2 regions of the Cytobacillus gottheilii genome follow, and region 2 is predicted to be linked to the other one. Evidence: predicted binding sites of a transcription regulator. Region 2 holds the regulator's gene; the other holds the start of a gene.
The links. Region 2 encodes NrdR, which represses ribonucleotide reductase genes. Its sites were predicted from a motif close to AACACNATATATNGTGTT; they were not measured.

Region 1 (16,438 bases), 970 kb from region 2:
CGCGGATCGCCTGATACACTGCTTCAGGATTTACACCGGCTTTGTGAGCTAAAACGAATGCTTCTGATACAGCTGCAATGTTTAAAGCAACAATCACTTGGTTTGCAAGCTTTGTCACATTTCCTGCTCCAACTTCGCCAACATGTACAACAGATCCAGCCATTGCTTCTAATATTTCTTTAACATCTTCAAAAACTTCTTTATTACCGCCAACCATAACGGAAATCGTTCCATCAATTGCTTTTGGCTCTCCGCCGCTAACTGGTGCGTCCAGCATTTGCACCCCTTTTTCAACTAGTTCTTTATTTATTTCCTGAGAAGCTTTCGGAGAAATTGAGCTCATATCGACAAAGATCAGACCATCACGAGCACCTTCTATTAAGCCGTTTTCTCCTAAAGCAACTTGTTTCACGTTTGGAGAATTTGGAAGCATCGTAATGACTACATCTACTTTTTCAGCAATTTCTTTCGGAGTGGACGCTGATTCAGCACCTAGTGATTCTAATTCTTTTACTGCATCTTTATTAAAGTCACTTACAACTAGCTGATAACCAGCTTTTATTAAGTTTTTACTCATAGGTTTTCCCATAATTCCTAGTCCGATGAATCCTACTTTTTTCATTGTTCAATCACTCCTACTATTTTTTAAAAGATTTATATTTAAAGAGCTATTCCTAACTCCTTAAAACGATTTAATGTTATCCAACAAATAGATTTAAGATTAGTACGCCAATCAAACCTAGGATGGCAAGAGCTGTTGTATAGGTTGTTCTTGATTTCAAGGCGTCTACTAATGATAAGTTTAGGTACTCCTTATACATCCAGAATCCTGGATCATTTACATGTGAGAAGGCTACGCTTCCGCTTGTTACTGCAAGAACCATTAATTCCATGCTAATGCCAGACGCCTGAGCGATTGGCAGCACGATACCTGATGCTGTCATAACAGCTACAGTTGCTGACCCTAATGCTATCCGTAAGATGACTGCGATTAGCCAAGCGAGGATAATCGGTGATATATCCCAGCCGCTGGTGATCTGCTGGATATAATCAGATACACCGCTTTCTACTAATATTTCTTTAAATGCTCCGCCTGAACCGATTACAAGAATGATCATCCCCATCGGTTTAATAGCATTGGAACATGAATTCATAACATCTTTTAAGCTTCTGCCGATTTTAGGTCCTAATAGATAGAATGATAGAAGCAATGCCAGCAATAATGCGATAGGTGCTGATCCAAAGAATTCCATATAGTGTCTAAAAGTGTTTCCTTCCGGTAAGAAAATTTCAGCAATAGCCAATATTGCCATCAAGAATACAGGGATTAAAGTCGCTGAGACACTTGCAAAAAAGCCTGGCATTTCTTCTTCGGTAAACATCTTTGTTGTAACTAACCCTTCAGGTATGCTCGGATTCATGCTTCTAACGAATGGAAGTCTAGGCCAAAGTAGGGCAATAGCTGTTCCAACTGGGATGGCAATCATTAATCCATAAAGCAGTGTGACTCCTTGACTGGCTCCAAAAACGCCTGCTACAGCTGCTGGACCTGGATGCGGCGGCAGGAAGCTGTGCGTTGTAGATAGTCCCACAACTGTTGGCAGCGCAACCCAGAGCAGGTTTAATTTCGTTTGCCTTGCAATTGTGAAGACCAAAGGAATCAGCAGTACGAAAGCTACTTCGAAGAACATGGTGATTCCTAAAATATAAGCTGCAATGAGCATAGCGATTTGTACTCGTTTCACGCCCATTTTATCGATCAAAGTATTGGCAATTTTCTGAGCTGCTCCAGCATCCGCCATAACGTTACCAAGCATAGCTCCAAAACCTAGAATCAAAATCAATTCATCAATTTGACCGCCGATCCCATGAGTCATTGATTCGAGTATGTGATTCAAATCCATTCCCTGCAGTAAACCAACTAATATAGCTGCTAACAGTAAAGCGATAAATCCATTCATTTTTAAAGGAATCATCAAAATAAGGATTAAAACAACACCAAGTGCCGCATAGAGTAATGGCATGGCTAATTCCCTACCTTTCTAGGTTTGTTTGTTAGTTAAAAGAGTTATATAGCTCTAAATCTTTTAAAACGTTTTCTAAAATCAGCTTGCTCTCAGGACTCATTTCTGCTGCTGGTGCAAAGGCATAGCCTACATCGATGCCAACCATTCTTAACCCTTCTTTTAAAACAACCGGGAATGTAGCTTTATCTACTGCTAAGCGCAATGGAGAAAGTTTAAATTGTAATTCCAATGACTTCTTATAATCCTTTTCAATAAAAGCATTGTAAATGTCGGCAACCAATCTTGGAGCTATATTCGCTGTACTGGCGATTGCACCGGTTGCACCATGACATAATCCAGCGTAGATCAGTGTGTCGCGCCCTGCTAAAACTGAGAAAGAATCTCGATCCGTTACTCTTAAATACTCAATCATTTTTGTCATATCTCCGCTGCTGTCCTTTATTCCGACGATATTGTCAATCTTGCTCAGCTCTGCACAAGTGTTCACGTCAATCTTCACTTGTGTGCGTCCTTCATTCCCATATAGGATTACTGGCAAGTCAGTTGATTTAGCAATTGCAGCAAAGTGAGCAGTTAGTTCCTGCTGATTTGGTGTCATAAAGTAAGGTGTTAAAACGGACAAAGCAGCTACGCCGCCTACGTCTTTTGCCATTTGAGCAGTATCAATACAATCTCTTGTTGTAATTTCACTTGCTCCGCAATAAATCGGTACTCTTCCGGCTGTGTGTTCCACTGTGAGCTCTAAGACTCTGCGTTTTTGTTCTTTTGTAAGACCGTAAATCTCACCGCTGCTGCCTAGAACAAATAGTCCATGGACTCCTTCTTGGATTGTATAATCAATTACTTTCTTTAGAGAATCCTCCATAATATTTCCGTTTTTATCTAGCGGTGTAACAAGTGCTGGCAGTACTCCTTTTGCTTCGAACATGTTAGTTCCCCCTTTTTGGAATTGGATAGGTCTAATGTTGTTGAATTTTGAGAATTGCAGATGGCTGCTTCTCATTGTTGCTGAGCTTTTCTTACATTATCTAGATATTGTTCAAGTTCCTTACAACCTTTGAGAAATATTTCACAAGTTCATTGTAAACGATTACTAATTAAACTTCTTTAGGTAATCGTCTGAATTTTTTCGGTGTTTTTTATGCATTTGCCTAAAAATTACAGATGTATATATTCTCTTGTATTTTGTCAACTTCAAACAGGTGACCATATTATTACGAATTAACGAACTTATTGATTTGAAGCCATTCGGAAGGAAGCCGCTTACAAAATTTACATTATACTAAATATATGAAGTTCCACCTTCTATTCCTAACCGGACAGGATATTTAGGCAAATTCACATATATTTGTACAAGGAGATGTTTGTATGCGAATTGATAATGTGCTAGCTCAAAAAATATCAGATAAAGTTATGACGGTTATTCCATATAATGTGAACATTATGAATGAAGAAGGATTAATAATCGGAAGCGGTGAAAAGGAAAGAATAAATACCTATCATGAAGGAGCCATTAACTCTATTGAACAAAGCAGGATGATTACAATTTATAAAACAGATCACTCCAGTAAACCTGGTGTCAATATCCCGATATATTTTAGAAATAGAATCATTGGGGTTATTGGAATAAGCGGAGATCATAAAATCGTCGGTTCTTTTGCTGAACTTGTTCGAGTTACGGCTGAGCTGCTGATCAACCAGGAGTTTCTATTTTATGAAAGAAGAATTAAAGAACAGATGAAAGAGGAATTTTTATATCAATGGGTCTTTCGTCAGGATGATTACGATGAATCATTTACCAGCAATGCGGAAACCTTTGGCATTGTTCTTAATATCCCGAGAATGGCGATTATTGTTAAAAGGAAACAAGTAAGAGAAATGACTTTAACAGATCAAGAGTATTCTCTCAGATATAATCAGCATATGGTTTTATACATTGTGCCGGAAAATAGCGACTTTATCAGAAGATTAGAAGCCAGCAATTTAGCTAAGGGAACACTAGTTGGGATAGGAGGTTCATATACTCATTTAGCGAAATCAATTCAAGAGGCTCAGCGGGCGATTGAAATTGCCGATAAAATGGGATTGTCAATAATCTACTGTTATTATAACGAAGTTCAATTTATTGATTACCTCACAAATCGAGATGGTGACCTCCATCATATCGTTACGATTATTGAGAAAATGAACAATAGCACAAAAGGCAAAGAACTGATCGAGACCCTGCTGAGTTATGTAAAGCATAACGGCGACATGAATGAAATTGCAGCAGACCTTCATATCCACAGAAATAGTCTAAGCTATCGTCTGCAGAAGATTGAAACACTGACCGAGAAAAATCCAAAACATTTCATCGAATTATTTGAGCTTTTTACTGGGTATATTTTATATAAATTTCTGTCAGATTCGGGTAATACCAGCGATTAGATACCTTTTTGTTTTTCTCTCTCAATTTTACAGCTGAAATAAAAGCGGTTTGTTATAAACGCTTCAAGAGGTACATCTTTATAAGGAAACATTATTCCTAGAATCATTCATATAAAAATACTTCCTGAGGCCTTTCTATTTTATTAATCGATGATATACTGATGACCGGCATCATATTCCCGTCCATACTTCTCTTCTGAATGGTCCCTTCAAGATCGTACCACTCCCCTGTCGGCAGTTTCTGCACTTCCCCTTCCAGCATATATCCATATACACTGGAGTCAGCCACACAGCATGTCATAGACTGCCTGGCAATGACCGCTTCATCGTCGTTAAATTCACTTTCCCGATAAATAAATCCTTGAATCTGAATGCTAACTCCTATTAGTTGATCCAATTCTGAGTTCATTGCTTGCATCACTTTAAAGTAGTTATCATCATTTACGGTAATCCGTTTTGTCTCTTCATTGTAAATTTCACTCAGAAGCACCTCATTAGCAAAGTCTGGTGAAACAGAGCTGATGATTCCCCTGTTTGCAAGTGAAGCTGCGTTTAATTGAAAGTCTTCTGTTACAAAAGAAAGAATAATAGATGCCAAAAACACACCATATACTGGATACTCCTTCCATGAACTTTTATGAGAGTCAACGGACAAGCAATAACAGTCTGCCATTTCTTCTTTATTTGAACGAAAAAGCCGATACATTCCTAATAACAGTAAGACAATAAAGGCAAAAAGGACAAACGTCATCATCTTTGGTGCCATAATAAAAGCCATGTTCCCAGTTAGATACAACTTGAATATAACAAGACTTATGGATATTAATATAATCCCCTGTAACTGCATCCGAAAAGAAACAGCCAAACGTACTTCAGAATTCATACCAGCCCCTCCTTTAAAAATACACCTGCCAGCATACACAATAAAAAGACAACCACAGTTACAATTAAAATAAAAAAGAGAACAAATTTCGTTTTAAAACTAGCAAGCATCACGAGAGTATTTTTTAAATCAAGCATAGGTCCGAAGACGAGAAAAGCAAGTATAGAATGCTGAGGCACGACATGCTGAAACGCTGCCGCAACAAAAGCATCAGCTTCAGAGCACAGAGATAACAAGTACGCCAGTCCCATCATTAGTGCTGTTCCAATGACTGGATCTGAGCTTGCTTCTATTAAAGAACCACGGTTAAGATAGACTTGTGCAGCACTAGCCAAGAGCCCGCCAAAAATGAAGTATTTACCCACTAAGAAAAACTCATCAATACTATGGTTCACCATAGAGTTGAATCTTGAATAATTATGATGATGGTGCGCTGGTGCGGTGAAATCGTTTGTATGCTTACGCAAAATGTTTGAACCTGAGAAAAATACATATATGATGAGGGCAACCGTTAATGAGACCGCAATACATAATGCCATTCTGCCGATATAAATGGCAGGATCGTTTTGAAATGCAAAAAAAGTGGAACCAAATACAACGAAATTAAGAATAGGAGCAGCTGTTAAAATAGCCATTCCAGCATGAAGCGGAACCCCTTTCTGTATAAGCCTGCGGACAACAGGGATTATGGCACATTCACATACTGGTGTAATAGCAGCAACTATAATAGCAGTGATTACAGCCATTACAGGGTGCTTAGGTATCCATCTTTTGATATAGTCTTCGGAAGTATACTCGTGAATAATTGAAGAAAAAATAACTCCGATCAAAAGAAATGGAATAGCCTCCAGGAAGATTCCCATAAAAATGACGAAGATTGATTTAAACTCCCCTTCAAGAATATCCCCATGAAAGAAAAAGCCCTCAAGATCTCCAAAAAAGAATAGAGACAACATAAAAAATAGTAGGATTGTTACTAATAAACTCCGCATATTAGAGATTACACTCATTAATATCTCTCCTAAATCGTAATTACTTCGAATGATTTACTATTACTCTATGTAATCTATTTGAGTTTCATTCACAAAATGATAGATTTGGATTTTAGTTCTTTTGCTTTTTAATCTGTTCGCTTTCATATAAAAGAAAAAGGCTCATTTGGTGCTAAAAGGAAATCTTTCTAGTAATTATTTGAAGATTGCTTAGACCCGTATTTTTTCAGTTGTGAATGTGGTATGTTACTCTGGGTGATACCTATGATGATCATAAAAGAATTTATAGCTAATTTAGCTTTACTGGGCACATTGCTTTTTCTATATTCTCAAGTAATCATGAAAAAGCCGCTTCAATTGCATTCATCTGCGAAAACGAAACTAATTGCAGGTATCTGCGGCGGTTTTGTTAGTATTGTATTAATGCTGTTCAGCATCAATATTGGTGATTTACTCGTAGACTTACGTTTTATACCGACACTGCTGCTTGCTTTTTACGGAGGAGCATTTCCAGCGCTGATATCCATGGCAATGACCATTATATTCCGGTTCATTCTATCAGCCGAAATTATATCTTTGTATGCATTGTTTATTAGTGTGACTGGCACCTTGTTTGCCATCTTTTTTTCAAGAGTAAAATTTTCCGCTAAAATTAGAATTTTTTCCATCTACACATTTAACAACATCATTTTTTCAATCTTTTTTGTTTATCTAAGTGAAGATCCAGCTATTATAATGGAAGTACTTACTTTATATTGGCTGATTTCATATATCTCCACTTTTTTAACGTTTTATCTAATACGATATATCCGTGAAAGCCAAGCTCTGTTTGCAAAGTATAAGAATGATTCTTTAACAGATAGTCTTACAGGTTTAAACAATGTTCGTAAGTTTGATGAAGAGTTCAATAGATTTGTGCATGATGTTAAAAATAGTGATCAGCAGCTTTCTCTTCTTTATATAGATATAGATTATTTCAAGAAAATTAACGATACATATGGACATAAAGAAGGCGACATCGTTTTAATTGAACTTGGGGCAAGGCTTCAGAAAGCGACCAGAAATTTTGATATCGTCAGCAGAAATGGCGGAGAGGAATTTACCGTTTTACTTTTGGATTGCCCTGCTGCCAGAGCTGTTGAAATTGCAGAACGCATTCGAGACAGCGTAGAAAAGGATGCCTTTCTATTAAGCACTGGCAAGTCTATTTGTATTACTGTTTCAGTCGGTGTAGCGAGCTATAGAGAAACAACTGAAAACCCAGCTATGTTAATTGATGATGCGGACTCTGCACTTTACCTAGCCAAACACTTGGGCCGTAACAGAGTATGTGTGGCATCATAAAGCAATGATTCTATTAAGATTCCTTAATATAAGGGATCTTTTTGTTTAATTTATTCTTGAAATATTCTCCTCCAAAAATAGTAATTGTCACAAAATGTTCTAACCTTTACCGATTCACAGCTAGAATTAAACGGTATATTACTATATATAGATTCAAATAAACACAACCAAAGCATATATAGTATTGGAGGAGTAAAGAAATTGAAACAATCGATTTTGATGAATTCCGACCCATTTGAACAATATGAACAATTGGCTCTTTCTTTTGAGGATATTGTTACTACTAAAAAACAAGATTTAATACAAGAAAATGCAAACATGGATGGCCGAAGTCCATGTGGAATGATGAATAAGTTTGCCAGCGAAGCATCTAAATTTTATACAAAAACAGAGCTTTTAAGTGATGAAGCTAAACAGGCAATGAAGGATAACTTTATTTACCCTCACGACCTTGATTATTATGCGACCGGCACAACAACCTGTGCACAAATACCGCTCGGCAAGCTCTTGCAAACTGGCTTTCATACTGGCCATGGCTTTATGAGAACACCCAGTGATATTACGAGTGCCATGGCACTGGCCACGATCGTTTTCCAATCCAATCAGAATATGCAGCATGGCGGTCAGTCCGTTCCTGCCGTTGATTTCGATCTGGCTCCTTTTGTCAAAAGAACCTATTTAAAAATACTTAAACGCTTAAACAGCTATCCGCTGCAATGGACAAATGAAGAAAAGAGCAAGCAGGCATGGGCTGAAACGGAGCGGGCAACTTATCAAGCGTGTGAAGCATTTATACATAATTTAAATAGCATGCATAGCCGCGGGGGCGGTCAGACTCCTTTTACTTCAATTAATTATGGAACAGACACATCAAAAGAAGGACGATTGCTAATCAAAAATCTGCTGCTTGCCACCCAGGCAGGCCTTGGAAAAGGCGAAACACCTATCTTCCCTATTCAAGTGTTTAAAATGAAAAAAGGCGTTAATTACTTTGCTGCTGATCCTAATTATGATTTATATCAATTGGCTTTAGAAACAACTGCAAAACGTTTATTCCCTAATTTTTCTTTTATTGATTCACCGTTCAATCTTGCCCATTATAACGGAACTCCTGAATCGGAAGTTTCCTATATGGGCTGCAGAACGAGAGTCATGAGCAATCGGCATGGTGAGGAAAACAGTGTCGGCAGAGGAAACTTATCTTTTACGAGTGTCAATCTAGTCAAGCTTGCTCTCACTTCCAGCAGCATTGCTGAGTTTTATCACTTATTAAACAAATATAGTGAAATAATCATCCGTCAGCTCTACGATCGTTATTTATTTCAGGCCAAAAAACAGGCAAGGGATTTTACCTTCCTCTATTCTCAAGGTGTTTGGCTTGGAGGCGAACAATTAAAGCCAGATGACACATTGGAAGATATATTGAAACAAGGCACTTTATCGCTCGGTTTTATCGGGTTGGCAGAATGTTTGAAAGCTTTAACAGGAAATCATCATGGTGAAGACGAGGAAAGCTGGAAACTTGGCTATGAAATTATTCAATTTTTGCGAAATAAAATGGATGATGCAGCCGAAAGATACGATATAAATTATAGTTTAATTGCCACACCTGCTGAAGGGCTAAGCGGCAAATTTGTAAAGCAGGATCAGCTTCTATTTGGCGAGATAAAAGATATAACCGACCGGGCCTATTACACCAATTCCTTTCATATTCCCGTTCATTATTCTATCAGGGCAATCGATAAAATTAGGTTAGAAGGTCCCTTCCATGAACTGTGCAATGCTGGCCATATTTCTTATATTGAGCTTGATGGTGACGTAAGGCGAAATGTAACTGCTTTAGATAGGCTTGTGAAAGCAATGGCAGAACATCATATCGGTTATGGCAGCATTAATCATCCAGTGGATCATTGCAAAGTCTGCGGATATAATGGGTTAATTGATGAAGAATGTCCGAGCTGTAAAAGCACTGATGAGGGTGACTTTCATCGTATTCGCAGGATAACTGGTTATTTAGTTGGTGATATGAGCAAGTGGAATAGTGCAAAAATGGAAGAAGAACGAGATCGAGTGAAGCACGGGGCAAACAAATGAAGGTGATGAATATTTTGCATGATTCAGTCGTGGATGGTGAAGGGCTGCGGACCGTCATTTTCTTTGCTGGATGTCCCCATCAATGCCCTGGCTGTCATAATCCCAGCAGCTGGCATATGCAAAACGGAACAGATATGAATGTTGAAGAAGTTGTCCAGGAAGCAATGAATCCGTTAACAGATATCACATTAAGCGGTGGTGATCCTTTTTTTCAGGCTAAAGAAGTTAAGCTTGTAGCGAAAACACTTAAAAGTCTTGGTAAGCATATTTGGGCATATACTGGCTATACACTTGCTGAGATTCAGGAAAAAGGAAGCAGCGACCAGCAGGAATTATTGTCCTATTGTGATGTATTGGTCGATGGCCGATTTATTATCGGACAGAAAGACTCCACACTTCCATTTAGAGGGAGTGCAAACCAAACGATCCATTACTTAGCATAATAAAAGGATAGTGGCGTTCCATTTGGACGCCACTTTATTATTTATCTATAGGGTAAAGAAACTCTTAACGAATTGCTCTGAAACATCTTCCAGCTTCTTATACTGATATTGAGGATTACGATCCTTATCAATCAATACCGAACGGATTCCTTCATAAAAATCACGATGCTTTAAAAAGTTTAATGCCAGTACATAATCTGTTTCAAAACATTCCCGGACTGTTTTTACTTTGCCATCTCTTAATTGCTTTAAGCTCACCTTTAACGATACAGGTGACTTCGACGTTAGTATCTTTAACGTTTCTGCCGCAAATTCACTAGAAGCTTTTTCTAATGAAGATATGATCTCTTCAACAGTGTCATAGCGGAAATGAGAATTAATCTCTTCTTCCATTTCTTTCAAAAGACTTCTTTCTGCAGGTTTCGTGCTGTAATTCTTGATCATCTCTCCAACTTGAGATGCTTCCTCCCATTCAAATGCTTCAATATCCTGTAAAAATAGAGGAATATCTTCACTGGTTATATACTCTTCACCTGCATGTATATATAATACATCAGCTGCATTAATTGTTGAGCCTGTCAAAGCAAGGTATGCCCCGATCTGACCTGGAGCTTTATTTAGAAAATAGGCGGCAGCTACGTCTGGAAAAAAGCCAATATTCATCTCTGGCATAGCCCATTTTGTCCGTTCCGTCACAATACGATGTGACGCCCCGCTGGAAAGCCCGACACCGCCGCCCATCACAATGCCGTCTAATATCGCTATAATCGGTTTTTCAAATTCATAGATAAAGAGATCAAGCATATACTCCAATTCAAAAAAGTGGCATGCACGTTCAAAAGCGATTTCACTTGATTGTGCTTCATATAGAGTCTTAATATCTCCTCCCGCACAAAAACCTTTCGCTCCTTCCCCTTTCATGATAATTACTTTAATTGAATCATCAGATTGCCACTTCGTTAATTTCTCACTGATGATTGATATCATTTCATAGGAAAGCGAATTAATGGCTTTAGGACGGTTGAGTGTTAAAGTTGCTACGCCATTTTCCTTCACTTCCGCAATTACAACATCTGTCATTTGAATCCTCCTCATATAATGCTTTACGTGTTTTCATTGTTCTATGGATGTTCAGTCTGGTTTCATCTTAACATGGTTCATAACCGTTGACTCTCTTCGAAACCATATGTTCATATTTTATTAACCATAAGTCTTAGCAATAAATTCCCCTGAAAGAAATCCAGGGGAATTTATGATTATTTACAGGTTCAATTAGAATGCTATTAAAACCAGCGCTCTGTAACCACTTTTTTTCTCGTATAAAACTGTACTCCATCCTTGCCATTTGTACCTAAATCTCCGTAAAAAGATGCCTTGTTGCCCGCAAATGAGAAAAAGGCCATAGGTGCTGGTACATTGACGTTAACACCGATCATGCCGGCATCAATAGAGTTGCGGAAGATTTGTGCACTTTTTCCGCTTGAAGTATAAATAACTGCACCATTTGCAAACTTTGATTGATTTGTCAGCTCTATTCCTTCTTGTAAATCTTTTATTCTGACAATGCTTAACACAGGAGCAAAAATTTCATCCTGCCATATTTTCATATCTGTAGTTACATGATCAAAAAGCGTTGCACCAACATAATAGCCTTCTTCTTTTTTGCTGTCTTCCCTGCCATCGACTAGAAGCTTAGCTCCTTCCGATACTCCGCTATAAATATAGCTTAAAACTCGTTCTTTATGCGATTCGCGAATAAGAGGGCCAACAAAATTCTCCTCATTTGTCCCTTCTCCTGCTGTTAATTTCTGTGTTTCTTCTGTTAAAAGAGCAACAAATTCATCCGCAATATCCTCGGTTACCGCGACAACAGAACAAGCCATACAGCGTTCCCCACTGCTGCCAAATGCTGCACCAATCACACCTTGAACGGTTTTCTCCAGGTTGCAGTCACCTAAAACTACGCCATGGTTTTTAGCTCCCGCCAAAGCCTGCACTCTTTTTCCATTCGCAGACCCTTTTTCATACACATATTTCGCAACAGGTTCTGAACCAACAAATGAAACTGCCGCGATTTGTGGGTGATCCAGAATTCCATTGACAACCTCCTTACCACCATGAACTAAATTTAAAACGCCCTTTGGGAAGCCGGATGCATAAAATAAATCTACTAATCTTTCAGCAAGAATCGGTGTACGCTCTGATACTTTTAAGACAAATGTATTTCCGCACGCGATCGCAAGCGGGTACATCCATAATGGCACCATCATCGGGAAATTAAAAGGCGTGATTCCTGCGACAACACCAAGCGGGTAGCGCCAAATCGAGCCATCAATTCCTTCTGCAATGTTCGGAAGTGCATCTCCCATCATCAGATTAGGTGCAGAGACAGCAAGCTCTACCACTTCAATGCCGCGCTGAACTTCTCCTCTTGCATCCTTGAGTGTTTTTCCATTTTCAGCGGTAATAATCTGTGCAAGCTCCTCTTTATGTGTTTGCAGCAGCTCCAAATATTTATATAAATAGCGAGCTCGATTCGGAACGGGCACCTTTGACCAAGAGGTATAAGCAGCTTGAGCAGCTTCCACGGCACGATTTACATCTTCCTCCGTTGAAAGTGGCACATACGCAATAATTTTACCAGTAGCCGGATTGGGCACAGATTCTGTTGCTTCACCTAAAGACTCTACCCATTCTCCATTAATATGATTTTTCATTTTTTTAACATCTGTATGAATCATACGAGCCGTTCCTCCTCTTTGTTTGTATTATTGCGATCCTGAATCATTTTATAAACAATGGACATATCAAGATCTCCATACCCCTCAGCATCTGCTTTTTGATAGTTTGCCAGCAGCGTTTTAGAAATTGGCAGTTCGACTTGCTGCTGCTCAGAAAGCTCCATCGCAAATTGTAAATCCTTAATCAGCAGTTTTAGAGTAAAGCCAGGATTATAATCATCCTTAGCAATAAAAGATTCGTAATTTCGTTCGTATATACGGCTCTGGCCATAGCTTACATTTAATACTTCAAAAAGCTGCCCTAAATCTAGTCCGCTTTTCTCAGCAAGCGTTAACGCTTCTGCCACACCCCAAGTGTAATAGCCAATCAGCAGATTGTTCATCAGCTTTGTGATCGTTCCACTATCTACTTTTTCACTAATATGAAAAATATTTTCTCCCATTGCTTCCATGACTGGAAACGCCTGATCGAACACTGACTTTGAACCGCCTGCCATAAAAGTTAGTGTCTTATTGACAGCACCGACGACTCCTCCGCTGACTGGTGCGGCTATAAACTTGCCGCCATTCTCTTTTATGGCCTTTTCTATTTTTTGATGAAGCTCCGGTGAAATCGTACTTGTATCAATTAAAATACATTCATTTGAGCACTGTTCAATAAGTCCATGTTCGCCAAAATAAACGGACTCAGCCGCCTTATTTGAAGGAAGACTAGTAAAGATCACTTCACAAATACCTGTTAATTCTTCAGCTGGTGTACCAATTTTGCCGCCAAGCTTTTGAAAAGCCTCTTCTGCTTTTTCGTTAATATCCGAACCATATACAATATAGCCAGCCTTTAATAAATTGGCACTCATCGGCAGACCCATATTTCCCAATCCAATAAATCCTATTTTCTTCATATACAAACCTCCATTCTTAAAAAGCTTAGAAGCTATGAATGTTAAGCTGCTAGTTTACTATACGGTAAAATATTGACCCTTTTGCAGGATTGCTTGAGCGATTTTTCTTTTCTCTATTAGCGTTTGGCTTCTGATTGGCACATAAATGGATGAGACTTCATTCAATTTTTCTTCTCTCTCCATCTCATTTTCATATAAACAGGCAATCATCACTGCTGCACCAGAAGCAATTTTATAAAAGCCTACTTCACAAATCGTTTCTGATAATAGCTGTATAACTTCATGATCTGGATGTTTAAGACTTCTTTTATAGCAAGAATCCATCACATATAGTTCACTTGTCACATCAGCCAGTATTCTCATCAGCTCTTGTTCAATATTTTTAGGCTGACGTTTCTGGGTAAGCGCTTTCAAGATTTTGTCGAATAATTCAGCAGCGCCGACTAAATAACCTTCTTGTCGAGTCAATTGCTCTTTCTTATTTAAATCTTTAATAGAGCTCGGCAAAGAAGTTCTTTTTAATGCATTCTTCGCAATGGTTAGCCTGTTGATTTCATTCGTACCTTCAAAAATGCGGCTAATTCTTGCATCACGATAAAGTGCTTCAACCGTATAGTCTTTCATATAGCCATTGCCGCCATGTATCTGGACAGCTTCATCCACGTTACTAGCCAATGCCTCAGAACCAAACACTTTACAGATCGAAGCCTCTAGTGCAAAAGCAGAAACAAGCGAATTAAAGCCTTCAGTTGAATCTTTGCTATTTAAAACTTCATCAATATAGCCTGCTGTCCGATATGAAATACTTTCTGCACCAAAAATAGCAAGCGCCATATTGGCCAGTTTTTCTTGGATCATATGAAACTCGCTAATGCTCTTCCCAAACTGCTGCCGCTCCTCCGCATAATGAATGGCCAGCTGAAGTGCTTGTTTTGCTGTCCCAATGTTGGCAAAGGACAGTTTTAAGCGTGCTAAATTCAGAATGTTTAATGCTACAAGATGACCTTTACCTATATCGCCGAGTACATTTTCAGAAGGAACAGGACAATCTGCCAAAATCAAGGTAGCTGTAGAAGATCCTTTGATTCCCATCTTTTCTTCTTCAGCACCAATCGAAACGCCTTTAAAATCTCTGTCGACAATAAATGCGGTCATGCCTTGATCGGATTTCGCAAATACGAGAAAAACATCTGCAACATTGGCATTTGTAATCCATTGTTTTTCCCCATTAATAACCCAGCTGCCGTCGTCTAACTGTTTTGCTGTTGTTTTAGCGTTTAAAGCATCAGAGCCTGCATTTGATTCTGTCAGTGCATATGCGCCAATCCATTCACCTGAACCGAGTTTTGGCAAATACTTTTGCTTTTGCTCCTCAGTTCCATAGTATATATAAGGCAGTGTGCCAACACCGGCATGAATGTTAAACGAAACACTGAATGATCCTGCCCATCCCAGCTTTTCAGCGACAACGCCAGAAATACTTTTATCTAATTGAAAGCCGCCATAATCTTCAGGGATTTCAATACTTAATAAACCAAGTTCACCGGCCTTACGGAATAAATTCACTACTTCAGCATGCTGCTGTTTTTCAATATCACCCAATTTAGGCTTCACTTCAGTTTTTACAAAAAGCTCTGCCGTTTTTGCAATTAAAACATCGTCATCTGTAAAGTCTTCTGGGGTGAAAGGAGCAGTAATGCTGTCGTAAAAAAGATAAGGATTGTGTGACATCGTATTTGCTTTCTCCATCCTCATGAACCTCCCATCAGGAAAGAGAGATGAGAAAAACCGCTGAAAAGGTATTCTCATTTCTCCTCTTATTCATTTCAAGACTATGTTACTGTCCTTTATTTAAAACTGTTTTGGCCATTTTATTGTCCATCTCTTCAAATTTATAATAAGAAATCGTCTCATATAATTCGCTTCGAGTCTGCATATTTTCGAGAGCTTCTTTCTGACTTCCGGTATTTTTTATAAGGGAAAAAACGCTCTCGTATGCTTTAGCTGCCACCCGTAAAGAGGTAACAGGGTAAATCACCATTTTATAGCCCATCTGTGCAAATTCTTCTGCTGAATAATATGGAGTTTTTCCAAATTCGGTCATATTGGCAAGCAGCGGAACCGTCAGCTGTGCCGCAAACTGTCTAAATTCTTCCTCAGATTGCAAGGCTTCTGGAAAAATAGCATCCGCACCAGCTTCAGCATAGGCTTTTGCACGCTCTAATGCGGAAGTCATCCCCTCCACACCGCGTGCATCTGTTCTCGCAACCACATAAAGAGTCGGTGCTATTTCCTTTATAATTTTGATTTTTTGCACCATTTCCTCTGTGGTTGTCAATTGTTTTCCATTTAGATGTCCGCACTTCTTCGGGAGCTGCTGATCTTCTATTTGTACAGCAGCAACATGAGCTTCTGCCATTTCTCTTGCTGTTCTAGCTGTATTTAAAACACCGCCAAACCCAGTGTCGATATCTACTAGCAATGGCAGATTTGTTGCCCGTATAATATCTCTTGCTCTGTCCGCTACTTCTGTAGAAGTGACAATCCCTAAATCAGGCAGACCTTTACTCGCGGTATAGGCTGCT
Region 2 (16,438 bases):
ACCCTGCTGTTTGAGCTTAGAAATCAATACACCAAGATCTTCCCCGATGATCGGCAGATGAAAGTGACTGCCTTGGGCTGAACGCAGAACTTTTGGATTGTACATATCGACACTGCCTTTTCCGATGAAAACAGCATCCATACCGGCTGCATCAGCTGTTCGGATCATTGTTCCTAAGTTGCCGGGATCCTGTACCGCATCAATTAAGAGAAACTTCCTTCCTTCTTCAAGAACGCTATCATATGTTTTCTGATCACAGACAGCAAAGATCCCTTGTGACGTTTCAGTATCAGAGAGCAGCTGAATGATCTCATTACTGACAACATTGACAGGGATATCTCCATAGTTCCATGCTGCGGGCAGTTCTACTTGTTCTCCCATTATGATTTCTGCAATGCTGCCGCTATTTAATGCTTCCTCGACAAGATGATAGCCTTCTACTAGAAAAGTAAGCGTCTTATCTCTCTCTTTTTTTGTCAAAAGTTTTTTCCACTGCTTAACCTTTTGATTTTGTGCAGAGTGAATATAGTTCACAGTGTTCTCTCCTTTTTCTAACATCAGTTTGTCTATTATAACGTAAATACCATACATAATAAATCGGAGAAAAGAAAAACTATGAACGTAATCATGAAATTGGAAGGAGTGTAAAAAAATGAACTTGAATCTGCGTAATGCCATTCTTCATAATGTTTCTGGAAACAATCAGGATGAATTAAAGGATACAATTGTTGATGCGATCCAAAATGGGGAAGAAAAAATGCTGCCTGGTCTTGGTGTTCTTTTTGAAGTCATCTGGAACAACTCTTCTGAGGAAGACAAACAGGAAATGCTGCACACGCTTGAAAGCGGCTTGAAATAAGAGAAGCTCTGTATACATGAGAAAAATCCGCAGACATGCATCTGCGGATTCTTTTTATCAATCAAATTTCAGGCTATTAACTGTATCTTCATCTAATCGCTTAATGACTTCTGCAATTAGTTTCACTGCATTCTCGTAATCGTCACGATGAAGCATTGCTGCATGTGAATGGATATATCTTGTCGCAATTGTAATGGATAAAGAAGGAACACCGTTATGTGTCAGGTGGATCGCACCTGAATCTGTTCCGCCTCCAGGCACAGCATCGAATTGATATGGAATATTCAGCTCATCTGCAGTGTTTGTTACAAGATCACGCAAGCCTTTATGTGATACCATGGATGCATCATAAAGGATAATTTGTGGTCCTTTGCCCATTTTGCTTAAAGCTTCTTTTTCTGTGATACCAGGTGTATCCCCAGCAATTCCAACATCTACGCCAAAACCGATATCAGGCTGGATCGTCTGTGCAGCTGTTCTTGCACCGCGCAAGCCAACTTCTTCTTGGACTGTTCCTACTCCGTATACCACGTTCGGATGCTCAGCATCTTTTAATTGTTTTAATACATCAATTGCAATTGCACAGCCAATGCGGTTATCCCAAGCTTTGGCAAGCAGCATTTTTTCGTTGTTCATCACTGTAAATTCAAAATAAGGAACAACCATGTCACCAGGCTTAACGCCCCACTCAGCTGCTTCGTCACGGCTTGTGGCACCAATATCAATAAACATATCTTTGATATCTACAGGCTTTTTACGTGCTTCAGCTGAAAGGATATGCGGTGGCTTTGAGCCGATTACACCCGTTACATCCCCTTTGTTTGTTACAATTGTGACTCTTTGGGCAAGCATAACTTGTGACCACCAGCCGCCAACTGTTTGGAAACGAAGAAAACCTTTGTCATCAATACTTGTAATCATGAAACCTACTTCATCTAAATGGCCGGCAACCATAATCTTTGGTCCGCCTTCTTTGCCTGTTTTCTTGGCAATTAAGCTTCCTAATCCATCAGTTGTTACTTCGTCTGCAAATGGAGTTATGTATTGTTTCATTACTTCGCGAACTTCACGCTCATTGCCTGGAATTCCTTTTGCATCTGTTAAATCCTTCAGCATGGTTAACGTTTCATCTAATTTAGCCATTATTTCGACTCCCTTAATATGTATTCCACTTCATTATACTAGACTGCCCTGTTAATGTGCAAAAATTCAGCTAATAATTTTCTTTTTGTCTTTCATAGTTTACTTCATTTTTTTCAAAATAAGCCTGTTCAATATCAGCGGCTGAAAAGCCAAGTAATTGGCCAAGCTGTAAATACACTAAGAAAAGCTTTTCGTAAGAATCCCGTGTTTTTTCTGCCCTGAACTGATGAATCTGTTCAAAAACAGCAAGAAATTGTTCATTTATGTCATTCTGATCAGCAGCTTCAATAACCGGAGCAACTGCTTCAAACTGAAGCTCTATTCCAAGTGATAAAATAAAATGAACTCCATCTACATATTCTTCAAGAATTGTTTCCTGGGCAGCTGCCGGCTTTACACTCCAAAACTTGAAGCAGCGTGTTTCATTTGCCAGTTCTCCAAGTTCTACCAGCAGAGCAAGCACTTTACGGTCAAATAGGTCTTCATTATTTAATTCATGTTTGGTCTCAATATGAGCATCCAGTTCTTTTTGCATGTTAAATAGTCTTTCAAAATTCATTCCAACACCATCCTATCTTGATCAATCACACATTGATTCTATATAAAAGAACCGATATATGATAAATTTTATAATAAATATAAAAAAGTTGAAACTTTTTTGAAGTTCATTCGTACTTAGTAGCAAATCGCATTTGGAGGGCTTGTTATGATGTGGCTGTTGCGTCTGTTGCTTTTAGCAATCATCATCTTTTTAATATACACTGCTGTTAAATATTTATTAAATCCAAAAAGAAAGCTTGAACTTGCCCATGAGCAGAAGCGTTATTATTTCTATGATGATGAAAATAACGTTCATAAGAATTTCTTAGTAACATATAAAGGAGTTCTTTTTGAAGGAGAGAAGTACTTAGGTACCACTGCGGCTTCTTTCGATGTTGTCTCGATTTTTGTATGGCCGCATAAAGTCACGGCTCTTAAGGGGCTTGTAAAAGAAGACTTCTTATTTATTGAAAAGAAAATTTCAGAGCAGTATCCTAGTGCAAAAATTGATTGGAAAAGTCCTGTTAAGGAATTTATGCAATAGGAAGACCTGTTGTTAACAAAAGGTAAACACGAATTTGTGTTTACCTTTTATTATGTTCTATTAAGAATTGTACTTTTATTTGCTGCTTATGTTGTCGGCAGCAGGTTTGATAATCGGTTTAGGCGCTGTTTAGAGGTTTCAATCAAGAACGCAATCTTAATAATTAAAGAAATAATCCTTTTAATTAAGCTTGAAAGTGTACTCAAATTGTATCCCTCCACATCTTTTTTAGTGTCCGGATGGTCCGACACTAACGTTAATATCTTCTAGTGCAGTATCCTTTATTCATTTTCCTTCTTAATAATCTGTGAACGGCCTTCCATTTGCGGCGGCTCCTCGAACCAGCCATACTTAATCTTGAGCTCGATCCCTTCCTGTGCATAAAAATAAACATCTTTTGCTAATAACATGGATTTCATCGCAAGATCATTTCTTAAGCTGAAAAAGCCGCCTGTTCCAGATCCAATAAGACCGAATCCATTAAGAATATAAATGCAGTGCATCATTAACTTATCTGAAAACGGCGGGACTGTTGAAGTCGTTACCGTGGCCCCTGACTTCGCTGACAGCTGAATATCTCCCTCCAAAAGTAATTCCTGCATTGCTTTTATTTGTTTCTTAGCGAGCTCCTTCCCTTTTATAAAGTATTTCTTTGCCTCTTTATTTTGTGCACATTGAGCAAACCCCATGATCAGCTGCATTCCAATATTATTCGCTTCAAGATTATGGTGAAGGATGCCAACCTCCAGATCATTTAAAGGCCTTTTATCACCTATTAACTTAAAACCTGCCATATAATTCTTATTTCGAATCACTTCCGTTTGTTTCGGTACCGTTACGAATGGCGGCGGAACCAAAATGCCTTTTTCAAGTAAATACGATGTGGATAGCTTATAGATTTTCTGAGTAACTGTAGTGAGTCCCTCATAAATTCCCATAACCTTTTTATTGTAGGTCATATTCATGCCAAGCGTGTAAAGGCCCATACTCACTTCCTTTAATATACGGACAAACATGATATCGAAGCCGTTATCGTATAATTTGGGAGCCTCCAGATTAACATCTTCTGAAGTAAATCCTATTGGTTTAACCATTCCTTGCTCAGAAAAAAGATTCTCCATTTCAGTCACATAGAAATTAAGCTCTTGCCATAACCCGCCAAGAATATTTCTGGCTTGAGGATCCTCTGCCTTTTCAATGAAATATTCCAAAAATCTCATAATTAGTGTTTTCTCTTGATAGGTCTGCCAAATGGAACCTATTTCCGAGACATTAAGCTTATTGGTTTGTACCATGCCATGTACCTCCTGAATCCTAAAAAATATCCCTACTATTAATTTGTCATTTATTTCTAGAATATCCAATAACGAAAATACGATACCCATTGTCAGGAGACTAATGAATCCTATTCAATCGAGATTTATCTAAATTGAAAAAGCACTTTCCGATTGGAAAGTGCCTAGTGGATGAAAACCAAATCATTATATGTTTATGCTGCTTCCTTAAAAAACTCCGTCCATTTAATCACGGTTACTTTTTCACGCAATAAATAACAAAGCAGGGTAATGACACCTATAATGACGATGATCATGGTCGGTGTAAATCTGCTGATAAACTGGCCAAACACGGTATAGAATACTGCAAGCGGAATATTTGCAATGACCGTAGCTTTTGCATACTGTGGAAAGCTTTTGCATTTTTCCATTATACAAAAGCTGATTAAATGATAATGGAGGAAAGGAACAAGCCTTAACACTGCCGCTTGGGATACGTTTATATTTCGGTATTCCCCAAACCAGCGTTTTTTTAATTTCGATAACTTTCCATGTGTGTTTGGCAGCCTATGAATTAAAAAGAAAAACAAAAAGCTGCTGAGGGTTAAGCCAATTAAGGAAAAAAGCGCACCAAAAACACTGCCAAACATCACTCCTCCTGCTACACAGACAAGCGGAACCGGAATAAAAAGAAACTGCCTTACAATATGAAAAAGAATAAATGCCATTGGAGCTAGAATTCCTGCGGTCTCCACCATCGTTAACAGTACCGCCACCTTATTTCACCCCTTCATTATGCTTAAATCATGATGTCTACTCTAGCATATGGGGAGAAATCAGCGGTTATGACAACTTGGATTAAGAAAGCGATCAGCCTACAGTATGTCCTATCTGATTCCCGCTGGATATGAAGTTAAATGATGTGCGGTAAAAAATATAAAATAACCAGCTGAATAATAGTAAGCAAGGGCAGACCTATTTTAAACTGTGTATGCTTTGTTTTATGCCTAAACATGTTCATGCCTACTGTCATCCCCGCTGCACCAAAGAATATGGCGACTGTCCATAGAGTTTTTTCACTGATTCGGTACTCCTGTTTGACCGCTTTGCGCTTATCGATCATCATGATCAGAAACCCGACGATGTTTATAGCAATAATAATGAATGCTGCTGAAATTAGTATCATACCTGTACCTGCTTCTCTTTCGTTTTAAGTTGAGTATACGTTCTAAAAGTATAAAAAGCCATTCTCATGAAAGAGAATGGCTTTTTTAGAAGCAATTACTTGCTTAAGTTTTGTTTTGCAACTGCAGCTAATTCAGCAAATGCTTTTTCGTCAGCGATCGCTAATTCAGCTAGCATTTTGCGGTTTACTTCGATGCCTGCAAGCTTTAAGCCATGCATTAAACGGCTGTAAGAAAGACCATTCATGCGAGCTGCTGCGTTGATACGAGTAACCCATAGTTTACGGAAGTCGCGCTTTTTCTGGCGACGGTCACGGTAAGCATACATTAAAGATTTCATAACCTGCTGGTTAGCAACTTTGTATAATGTATGTTTTGAACCGAAATAACCTTTAGCTAATTTTATAACTTTTTTACGACGTTTGCGAGTAACAGTACCGCCTTTTACACGTGGCATTAAATTTCCCTCCTAATATCGGATATTACTTAAGATTTACTAATAAGTTACGGATGCGCTTGTAATCGCCTGAAGAAACAAGAGTTCCTTTACGAAGTTTACGCTTTTGCTTTTGAGATTTATTCGCGAACATGTGGCTTCTGTAAGCGTGAGAACGCTTCAGCTTACCAGAACCTGTTCTTTTGAAACGCTTTGCAGCGCCGCGGTGAGTTTTCATTTTTGGCATTTGGAATTCCTCCTCTTACTTGTCGTTTTTCGGTGCTAGCACCATGAACATGCTACGGCCATCCATTTTAGGATGTGATTCTACCGTTCCAACTTCAGAGCAAGCCTCTGCAAATCGGACGAGAACGCGCTGGCCGATTTCTTTATGTGTAATTGCACGACCTTTGAAACGAATCGATGCCTTTACTTTATCGCCTTTTTCAAGGAATTTAATCGCATTGCGAAGCTTTGTATTAAAGTCATGCTCTTCAATCGTAGGACTTAGACGCACTTCTTTAATACTGATGATCTTTTGATTTTTACGCGCTTCTTTCTCTTTCTTCTGCTGTTCGAATTTAAATTTGCCATAGTCCATAATACGGCCAACTGGCGGTTTTGCATTCGGTGCAACAAGCACAAGATCAAGATTTACACGAGCAGCAATCTCAAGTGCTTCATTTTTAGACTTGATTCCTAATTGCTCGCCATTCTGGTCAATGAGACGAATTTCGCGGGCGCGAATACCCTCGTTTAACAACATATCTTTGCTAATAGTTAGACACCTCCAAGGTTTAATCGGAACACAATGTTTGGGTCAAGATTGATTTGATCAGTAGCTTTGTTGGGGCAAGACGTATTCTTTAGCTCCACCATACTGTCGAATTCTGAAAGAAGCTGCTAGCTGCACCGGATCAAAGCTAAATGGGCAATAAAAAAAGTGCGGATGAAAACACCCACACTTACGTATATAAACAAAAAATGTTCACGTAAAACCTGCCAACTGCTATTTGCGTCAATCAGGTGAGAAGCGGGTGCTTCTTCTTTTCCTCAAACAGTATTCAATTTCCTTAGATACTATATCACAAAAGACAATAGGCTGTCAAACTGTCGTTTTTATTTCAACGAAGAAAATGATATCAAAATAATAGGGATTTGGCAATATAAATTTTGTAATTTCTTTTTCACATGAAAAAATAGGGGTGATTTCCACTGCATGGCACTCGCTTTCCGCGGGTGAGAGGTGAGCTTCCTCGGCGCTGCGCGCCTGTGGGATCTCACCTTTCTCACTTCTCCCGCAGGAGTCTCGTGCCATTCCGTTTCAATCAATTGGCGTATTGCTAAAATTCTCTTTTTGACAAAGCAATTAATAACTGAACTTTTATCTCTTAACTTCTTTTGTAATATTCTCCAAGAAGTCTGCAAAGGAGATGGTTTCTGATTTTTGTTCGCCGTATTTGCGGACGTTGACTGCTTTTTCAGTTACTTCATTGTCTCCGACTACTAGCATATATGGTGTTTTTTGCATTTGGGCTTCACGGATTTTATAGCCGATTTTTTCATTGCGGTCATCAAGCTGGACACGCAATCCTTGTGCCTGAAGCTGTTCTTGCACTTCTTTTGCATAGTCGAAGTGCACTTCTGGTGAAACTGGGATCACCTGAACTTGTACAGGAGCGAGCCATGTAGGGAACGCACCTTTGTATTCTTCAATTAAGAACGCTACAAAACGTTCCATTGTTGATACAACACCGCGGTGGATAACGACCGGACGATGCGGTTTCCCGTCTTCACCAACATATGTTAAATCAAAACGCTCTGGAAGTAGGAAGTCAAGCTGAACTGTTGATAATGTTTCATCCTTGCCAAGAGCTGTTTTCACCTGTACATCAAGCTTAGGACCGTAGAATGCCGCTTCTCCTTCAGCTTCAAAGTAGTCAAGGCCGATTTCATCCATTGCTTCTTTCAGCATTGCCTGTGCCTTTTCCCACATATCGTCATCATCAAAATACTTCTCCGTATCCTGAGGATCACGGTAGGATAAACGGAAAGAGTAATCATTTATGTCAAAGTCTTTGTATACTTCTAAAATTAAATGAACAACACGCTTGAATTCTTCCTTGATTTGATCAGGACGCACAAAGATATGAGCATCATTCAATGTCATTCCGCGCACACGCTGAAGACCTGAAAGAGCACCTGACATTTCATAGCGATGCATTGTTCCTAATTCTGCAATACGGATTGGCAATTCGCGATAGCTGTGAATGCCATTTTTGTATACCATCATATGGTGCGGACAGTTCATTGGGCGAAGCACAAGCTGTTCGTTGTCCATTTCCATCACAGGGAACATGTCTTCCTGATAATGATCCCAGTGACCAGATGTTTTATATAAATCAACGCTTCCCATGATTGGTGTATACACATGGTCATAGCCTAGGCGTTCTTCTTTGTCGACAATATAACGTTCAATGTTGCGGCGGATGGTTGCACCTTTAGGGAGCCACATCGGCAAACCTTGTCCAACTTTTTGAGAAGTCATGAACAAGTTTAACTCTTTCCCAATCTTACGGTGATCACGCTCTTTTGCCTCTTCAAGCAAGCGAAGATGCTCAGCCAGATCTTCCTTTTTAAAGAAAGCTGTTCCATAAATACGCTGAAGCATTTTGTTATCGCTGTTTCCGCGCCAGTATGCACCTGCAATGCTCAGGAGCTTAAACTCTTTTAGCTTTCCTGTTGACGGAACGTGGACACCTCGGCATAGGTCAAAGAAATCTCCCTGCTCATAGATTGTTACCTTTTCGTCTGCCGGAATGGCTTCAATAAGCTCTAGCTTATATTCATCGCCGATCTCCTTATAAAGAGCGATCGCTTCATCACGGCTGACTTCTTTACGGACGATATCGATGTTTTCATTGATGATTTTCTTCATTTCTTTTTCAATTACCGGCAGATCTTCTGGTGTTAATGATTCTTCAATGTCCACATCATAGTAAAAGCCGCCTTCAATAACTGGACCAACACCAAGCTTCACGTTTTTATATAGACGTTTAATCGCTTGAGCCATTAAGTGAGCCGAACTGTGGCGCAATACTTCAAGCGCTTCCGGAGAATCATTCGTTACGATTTCAACCGCTGCATCTCCTTCAATTTCTCTGCGGAGATCGTACATTTCTCCGTTCACCTTGCCAGCGATTGCCTTTTTCTTCAGCCCTGGGCTGATGGACGCTGCAATTTCCTCAGTTGTTACACCATTGGCAAATTCTTTAATTGCACCGTCTGGAAATGAAATTTTAATCATTTCAGTCATCGTCTTTTCCTCCTAATGAATGGTAAAAGTTATGTTTTTCAGAAAAATAAAAAAACCCGTCCCTAAAAAAGGGACGAGTTATTATATACACGTGGTTCCACCCTACTTCTCATTTTCCCCATAGGAAAAAATGACTTGTAGAAAATAACGGATGTAATCCGCCAGCCCATTTCCTGGCCGGAGCTCGATAGGTGGTAAGTATCCGATCTATGCTAGGAAGGTTGCAGCCGTGCCTTCCCTCTCTTCAAACAAGAAAAGAATACCCATGTCCTTGTCATAACTTTTGCTGTATTAATGTAATATGTACGTATTATAGCTTTTTTACAGCAAAAAAATCAAGGGCATCCTCAGTAAATTTTTCTAAACAAAACTGCAGGTTGTGTCTTCCTAATTAATTTCACGTTTTTGTCCGCTTAATTCCTGCATGTCCTTACAGGTTTGGAAAGCAGAAACCGGTTTAATTGTCACCCGTTCTTCAAAAATATTCGAGATTGTCCGTACTAAAGGAAGTTCCTCATCATCACAATACAAATAAACTGTCTGCGGTGCGATGGATAAGAGCGGTGCAATCGTTGCCGAGTCGACATAAACAGGATGATGAAAGAGAAGCTTCCTGTCTATAAGGGCCCGCAGCTCGGTATTTCGAATCTCAATCAGGCTTTCATCATAAAAAAAGACCCCTTTATTCATCAGCACATGAATCTCTTCGAACTTTGCCTGGCGTTTTGCGAGGAACTCACGCAGCATTTGCACAAACATTTGGTATTCCTGCTCCATTTTGTATTCATCAATTGAAATTTCGATATACTTGACCAGCTGATCCATAAATGAGCGCATTCTAAATTTCACAAAAGAGTCAAAGGAGAAGTTGATGTCTGGCTGTATCATCTGGTGAATATCTTTTCTGACACTTTCCTTCACATTGCGGTCAGGGACAAAAGAAGAAAGGTCCTCTCGATTGCCTTCAATAATAGATTGAGCTATCTCTATAATCTGATGCTGTTCTTCCTCATCGTGATAATAATATTGATCTATTAAAATAGTGCGAAACCAGTCCTCCATCTTGCTTTCTATGACAAACTCATAAAAAGCATCTTTCAGCAAGTGTATCGAAATTTCAGCTTCATGAAAAAATTGCAGCTTACCTATATGGTGATCTTCATATCGAAGGTGAATTTGATCAGTACAGCCTGAAGCGGTCAGCAAATTTTGAAGCAGTGTATGTAAACGTAATGCATCCTTCTTACTTCGGAAAATGATTTCGATCAACCAAATCCCCCCTTAAAAGAAATCTCTACCTTTCGCTTCCCCTGCATAGTGAATAACTAAACAGGTGCAAGGTTTCCTTTAATGTATATGGGGGACATGTCTAAATTAGAAGCAGAAATGTGATTAGCAGATTCAACTAATTATTGATAGATGGATTTTGAGGAAAAAAAAGCCGTTCAAGTTAAAATCAAGCAGATTTTTGCTGTATTTGTGAGACTTTGAATAAAATATCTTTTTTACTGATGAAAAAGAAGAAAAAAGCTGTGCTATTCTCATTGAGACAGCCGTGATATCCACCGTTATTTTGATTTATCCGCCGTTTAAATTTTTTATCTGCCAAAAATACGGATTTATCCGCCAAACTTCAAAAAACAAAAAAAACCGCCTGTTCTAAACAGGCAGTCCAAAAATATCATCTTCTTCTATTCGGACCTTCAACCAAAACAGGCTCAGATAAAAATTTAATCCGTTCCATAATGCGGCGCGCCTTCATCCGTTCTTCTTCACCGCGCTGTGTATAGGATAAATGATGTTCAAGTTCTTTTAAATCAAAGTTTGAAGTGAAAAATGTCGGCAGGTTCTCAAGCATACGGAATTGAAGCAGTGGTCCAAGAACTTCATCCCTTGTCCAGCTTGACATCGTTTCGGCACCAATATCATCAAACATAAGAACGTTAGCCCGTTTAATAGCTTCCATTTTATCATTTAATGTTGAATCACCTATAGAGCTCTTCATTTCCCTGAATAATTCTGGAACGTATACGATCATCGAAGAGACCCCTTGATTTGCGAGCGCGTTTGCTATTGCACCTAACAAGTATGATTTTCCTACACCAAATTGTCCGTAAAAATAAAGGCCCTTTTGAGAAGGGTTTTTACTATAATTTGTTATAAAAGTAACAGCTTTGTCTACTGCATCAGCTCGATATACGTCATCATGCAAATCTTTAAATTTCGCATGCAATATATCCTTTGGCACATACAAGCTTTTTATTAAGCTTTCGTTTTTGCGCTTTTCATCGTGAATCACTTTACGCGGGCATTTATCATACTTAATATCTATCAGGCCTCTTGTGATGACTAGCTCAGGATGATAGCCTTGCATAAAGTTAATGCATCCTTCAAGATTTGGACATTTGTTGCATTCTTTACTAAGCTTCGAATACTCATAAAGCTTAATAAGACTTCTGTTCACCATATCTTCCGTTAATTCATGCTGATGCTCAATTAGAAAAGCCTTTATATCTGGATGATTTAGTGTATCTGCCCGCTGCTGTTCATATCTTTTTTTAAAGTCCTGGTTGCCAGTGAGCCTCTTTAATGTATCATTAATGTTCTCCATTTTTACTCACCACCCGAATGCAGTTTCTTTAAAGCTTCCTGCATTTTTTTCTTTTTCTTTTCCATTTCTTCATCCTGACCTTCATTCGCGGTTTTTACATCCCCGCCATCGTTATCAAACCAATCAGGCAAAAGTTCAGAGCGAATTGGCTGTTTTTTCGACGTTCTTTTGCTCGTCTTATTTCCCCCAGCCCATTCTAAATATTGTCTATGTTCGTTTTTCGCCAGCTCCATCGCATCTTTTGCCCTTTTTACTTGCTTGCGGGCCCAATGGCTGGCAATCTTCTCCACATATGACTTCGTAAGCTTCATATCTGTTTTTAACATAACATATTGTATAAGCACATTCACAACAGCCGGCAGCAGTTTTTGCTGAAAAAGAACGTCCTCAATTATTTTCAAGTCGCCTTTGGAGGGCTCGGCTCCTCCAGACAGATCCTTCAATAATTGTCTCGGAGAAGTCGTTTCTAAGTATAATATGAGCTCATCCTCTTTGGATGCTGGTGCTGATTGTGCTGTACGTTGTGCTGCTGGCTGTGTACGGTCCAGTAAGGACGGCAGCTGGTCATTGTGCTGAAATTGATACCAATCTCTCGCAGACTTTCGCAATTCTTCAATATTGATATCATTATTTTCGGTAAGCGCACTTATCATAACATTTTTCATCTGCAATACATCTATATCATATAAAAAAGCTAGATTACTAATGGCTAGTTTAACTTTTTTCGTTAAGGCATTTTTGGGTACCAGCGATTCATTTAGTCCAGCCATGAGGAGATCAAAGTCAAATGTATCTATGCTAATCTGAATGCCGTCTGATTCATCTCTTCCCATAAAGACCGCATCTTCCTGCAAATCATGCTCCTCATATTGTGTTAACCCTTGATGGCCTGACATATAAACATCTTGGAACGACTTTGTTGCCTCTGTGTACCCTTCCTGCGAATGTACCGCTTTATCGGAAAAGAACCGCTTTAAGCGTGCATATTGAGTTTTCCCGACTTTTTTAAATAAGTATATATTCAGCATGCCATCTAGAAAGAATTGCTGTGGCGATAAGGGCGGCTGCAGTTCGTATATGAAAGAGCGTATGTCGTCCTCTTTTTTTATAAAAACCTTTAATAATCCCATGCCTTCAAGCTTTGCCCTTGCCTCGTATATTTCTTTCAGCCCCAGACCCATTGTTGTCATCAGGTAATGATGGGTGCTTGACTCCGACCAGATTCGATTTTCCTCCACTTCTGCCCATAGCGTCATATAAAGACTTAGACAGGTGGAACCAATCAGCGGCTGGTATAAGAGTGTCATAATTTTTCTGTCGTATTCATGCAGCAGTCCGCCAGCGGCCACGGCATATCGATCAATCGGTATCAGTTCTGTCCAATGCTGGGCCAATTGTATTCAACCTCACTTCATTATAGAGAAAATCCTTTTTATAGCCTTAACTTGCAAAAAAAGAGCCAGAGATTCTACCATACACTCTTAGGCTCTGACACTCTATTGCTCTTTTTTAATTAATTCCTTTAATTCATCGATAAAAACATTAATGTCTTTAAATTGTCTATAGACTGAGGCAAAACGAACATAGGCGACATCGTCCACCTTGGCGAGCCTGTCCATCACCATTTCTCCAACCTCGTCACTTTTGATCTCTGACACGCCGTTGCTGCGCAGCTCTGCTTCTACCTCTGCAGTAATCGCTTCGAGCTCCTTAAGTGCAACAGGCCGTTTCTCACAAGCCTTAATCAATCCGCGCAGTATTTTCTCCCGGCTGAACTCTTCTCTCGTGCCTTCCTTTTTTACGACAACAAGCGGTATTTCTTCCACTTTTTCAAATGTCGTAAAGCGATAGTGGCATTGCTCACATTCCCGTCTTCTTCGGATGGATCTTCCGTCATCCACCGGCCTGGAGTCGAGCACACGGGTATTATTATTGTGGCATGAAGGACATTTCATACAATCAACTCCCGATTAACGATCAATTTTTTCCTTAAGCTTATCTTATAAAAAAGAAGTTGTCAGTACAAGCACTTGTCACTTGTTTCCGTACCTTCCTGCTCCAATAAATTCAAATTCATTGTTTATAGCATCATATAAAGACAGCAGTTCTTTTTTTAGCGTTGGATAAATGCCTAGCGGTGACGACTGTTCAGTTGAAATAGTAATATCAACTGCTGTTTCTAACGGCATAAGTCCTGTAACGGTAATCACAGCAAAACACTTTTTTACGCCATTTAGCTCTGCCGCTATTTCTCCATGCTCTCTTGAAGAGCTGATGATTCTCAAATTTTGTTTCCTGCGCAGTAATTGTTCCAGCAATTGAAATAATTCAGATGAATTTTTTTTATAATATCTCGTTTGCAGACTTGGATCCAAGTGATGATCATTTGTTTCACACTGCTTCTCAAATCTGCCCATTATTGGACGTAAAATCGGCATTTTATTTCCTCCATGATGTACATATATCTCTATTGTACTATTTTTTTGGAGAAAATTAAAAGGAGTGCATCTTATGCACTCCTGAGATTTCATTCGTTGTTTAAATTAAAGTACATTTGCTTTTGATTGCTTCACTTGAACAGGACCCATTCCACGAGGCAGTTCAATGTTTTCGCTAGCACTAGCACCCAGCGACTCTGCAATATGCTCAGCAGCAATGTTAGGATCAAGATCTCCGCAAGTATAAACATCAATGCTTGCATAGCCATGCTCAGGAAAGCTATGAATCGTTAAATGTGACTCAGAGATAATAACAACTCCGCTCACACCTTGTGGAGCAAATTTATGAAATGCCACCTCACGAATTTCAGCACCTGACTTTAATGCAGCATTTACAAACGTCTGTTCAATATACTCCATATCATTTAACTTTTCAAAATCGCATCCCCATAGTTCAGAGATTACGTGACGACCCATTGTTTCCATATTCAATTTCCCCCTTTACGTTAATAAAATGAAATTCTAAGTTCATATTGACGTACTACTACCACGGGGGAAAGTTAGTCCGGAGAGGTCCTAACCCTTTAAGTAGTGATCAACCGCCATTACTTTAGAAGTTCACGATGATTAGTATACTTTGTTTATTATTTTTTTGCAACAAAAGGATTAAATATTTTATTTGCAAATTTTCAGGGAAACAGACACACTTTTTCAGCTTCCATTCGCATTTATAACATCCGCCTGGAAATGACAAAGTGAATCAATTCTTACTATTGCCCGACCAAGCAGAGATATACACCAAAGTAAAAATGAACTCATTGCGCCTGATGATGTCTGCTAGTATGGTTACTGGAAGTTCCATGGATTATAAAAAGGTATTTACGGAAGGAGACGCAGCTTATTTCATTCTAAATCGCAAAAAAAATCCCACTCTGCATGAAACAGAATAGGATCTTCGTCTTTCTTTTTACATGATTAACTTACCTTGATGTTCTCTATCTCAACAAGCTGCATGGCCACGTGTTTTGCCAGATCTACAACTCGGCAGGAATAGCCCCATTCGTTGTCGTACCAGGCCAGCACTTTTACTTTATTTTCACCTATTACCATTGTCGACAAGCTATCAATAATCGCCGAATGTTCATTTGTATTAAAATCAACTGAAACTAAGGGTTCATCTGTAATTGCAAGAATACCCTGTAACTCATTGTCTGCAGCCTGTGCGAATGCTGCGTTGATTTCATCAATCGTCACTTCCTTTTGCAGATCCACTACAAGGTCAACAAGTGACACGTTTGGAGTTGGCACTCTTAGAGCCATGCCGTGTATTCTTCCTTCTAATTGCGGCAGCACTAAAGATAGTGCTTTCGCAGCGCCTGTAGAGGTTGGGATGATTGATTGTCCGCAAGCACGTGCACGACGTAGGTCCTTATGTGGATTATCAATATTTTTCTGATCATTTGTATAAGCATGAACAGTTGTCATTAAACCATTAATAATGCCAAAACGCTGATCAAGCACCTTTACTACCGGAGCAAGGCAATTTGTTGTACAAGAAGCATTTGAAATAATATCATGCTCTTCAATATTTAATACGCTTTCATTTACACCCATCACAATTGTTACATCCTCATTCTTCCCAGGTGCTGTTAAAATGACCTTCTTGGCGCCAGCATCAAGATGAAGACTTGCCTTATCACGAGAATTAAATTTACCTGTCGCTTCAATGACTATGTCGATCGCAAGTTCATTCCAAGGAAGCTGCAGGGGATCTCTGCTGTTTAATAATATTATTCTTTTGCCATTAACAATTAAAGCATTTTCCTCTGTTTGGATAGTTCCCTCAAAGGTTCCGTGATTCGTATCGTATTTAAGTAAATGTGCTAACGTTTCAGCAGGATAACTAGCATTGATCGCTGCAATTTCAAGATTATGATCAAGGATCGCCTTTCTAAAAACCATTCTCCCAATTCTGCCAAATCCATTAATCGCTATTCTCGCCGTCATATGATGTGATGACCCCTTTCAAATTAATGTTATACTTATTAATTTGCTAATCTTCAATTAGTATAACATATATCAAACTAAATGCG

Region 1: J1899_RS11835 (anaerobic ribonucleoside triphosphate reductase) is a predicted target of NrdR. The motif match lies at 7,842-7,859, and genes of this name have one in related genera.

What each region holds. Positions count from the first base shown of each region.
Region 1 is NZ_CP071709.1:2,391,921-2,408,358, forward strand. Features, by position in the region: gene garR (2-hydroxy-3-oxopropionate reductase) at 1-622, opposite strand, end outside; gene J1899_RS11805 (gluconate:H+ symporter) at 699-2,024, opposite strand; gene dapA (4-hydroxy-tetrahydrodipicolinate synthase) at 2,056-2,955, opposite strand; gene J1899_RS11815 (CdaR family transcriptional regulator) at 3,396-4,454, shown strand; gene J1899_RS11820 (TIGR03943 family putative permease subunit) at 4,558-5,337, opposite strand; gene J1899_RS11825 (permease) at 5,334-6,347, opposite strand; gene J1899_RS11830 (GGDEF domain-containing protein) at 6,594-7,673, shown strand; gene J1899_RS11835 (anaerobic ribonucleoside triphosphate reductase) at 7,893-9,767, shown strand; gene nrdG (anaerobic ribonucleoside-triphosphate reductase activating protein) at 9,764-10,210, shown strand; gene J1899_RS11845 (enoyl-CoA hydratase/isomerase family protein) at 10,256-11,290, opposite strand; gene J1899_RS11850 (CoA-acylating methylmalonate-semialdehyde dehydrogenase) at 11,494-12,951, opposite strand; gene J1899_RS11855 (NAD(P)-dependent oxidoreductase) at 12,948-13,853, opposite strand; gene J1899_RS11860 (acyl-CoA dehydrogenase family protein) at 13,911-15,584, opposite strand; gene prpB (methylisocitrate lyase) at 15,691-16,438, opposite strand, start outside.
Region 2 is NZ_CP071709.1:3,361,783-3,378,220, forward strand. Features, by position in the region: gene J1899_RS16625 (TrmH family RNA methyltransferase) at 1-534, opposite strand, end outside; gene sspI (small acid-soluble spore protein SspI) at 653-859, shown strand; gene J1899_RS16635 (M42 family metallopeptidase) at 917-2,002, opposite strand; gene J1899_RS16640 (dUTP diphosphatase) at 2,073-2,561, opposite strand; gene J1899_RS16645 (sigma-w pathway protein ysdB) at 2,709-3,086, shown strand; gene J1899_RS16650 (DUF3231 family protein) at 3,368-4,381, opposite strand; gene J1899_RS16655 (TVP38/TMEM64 family protein) at 4,576-5,136, opposite strand; gene J1899_RS16660 (DUF1294 domain-containing protein) at 5,274-5,546, opposite strand; gene rplT (50S ribosomal protein L20) at 5,642-6,001, opposite strand; gene rpmI (50S ribosomal protein L35) at 6,027-6,227, opposite strand; gene infC (translation initiation factor IF-3) at 6,243-6,746, opposite strand; ribosomal protein L20 leader region at 6,912-7,035, opposite strand; gene thrS (threonine--tRNA ligase) at 7,365-9,296, opposite strand; gene ytxC (putative sporulation protein YtxC) at 9,684-10,565, opposite strand; gene dnaI (primosomal protein DnaI) at 10,978-11,907, opposite strand; gene J1899_RS16695 (replication initiation and membrane attachment family protein) at 11,910-13,301, opposite strand; gene nrdR (transcriptional regulator NrdR) at 13,404-13,862, opposite strand; gene J1899_RS16705 (hypothetical protein) at 13,941-14,345, opposite strand; gene speD (adenosylmethionine decarboxylase) at 14,451-14,831, opposite strand; gene J1899_RS16715 (hypothetical protein) at 15,101-15,295, shown strand; gene J1899_RS16720 (glyceraldehyde-3-phosphate dehydrogenase) at 15,321-16,352, opposite strand.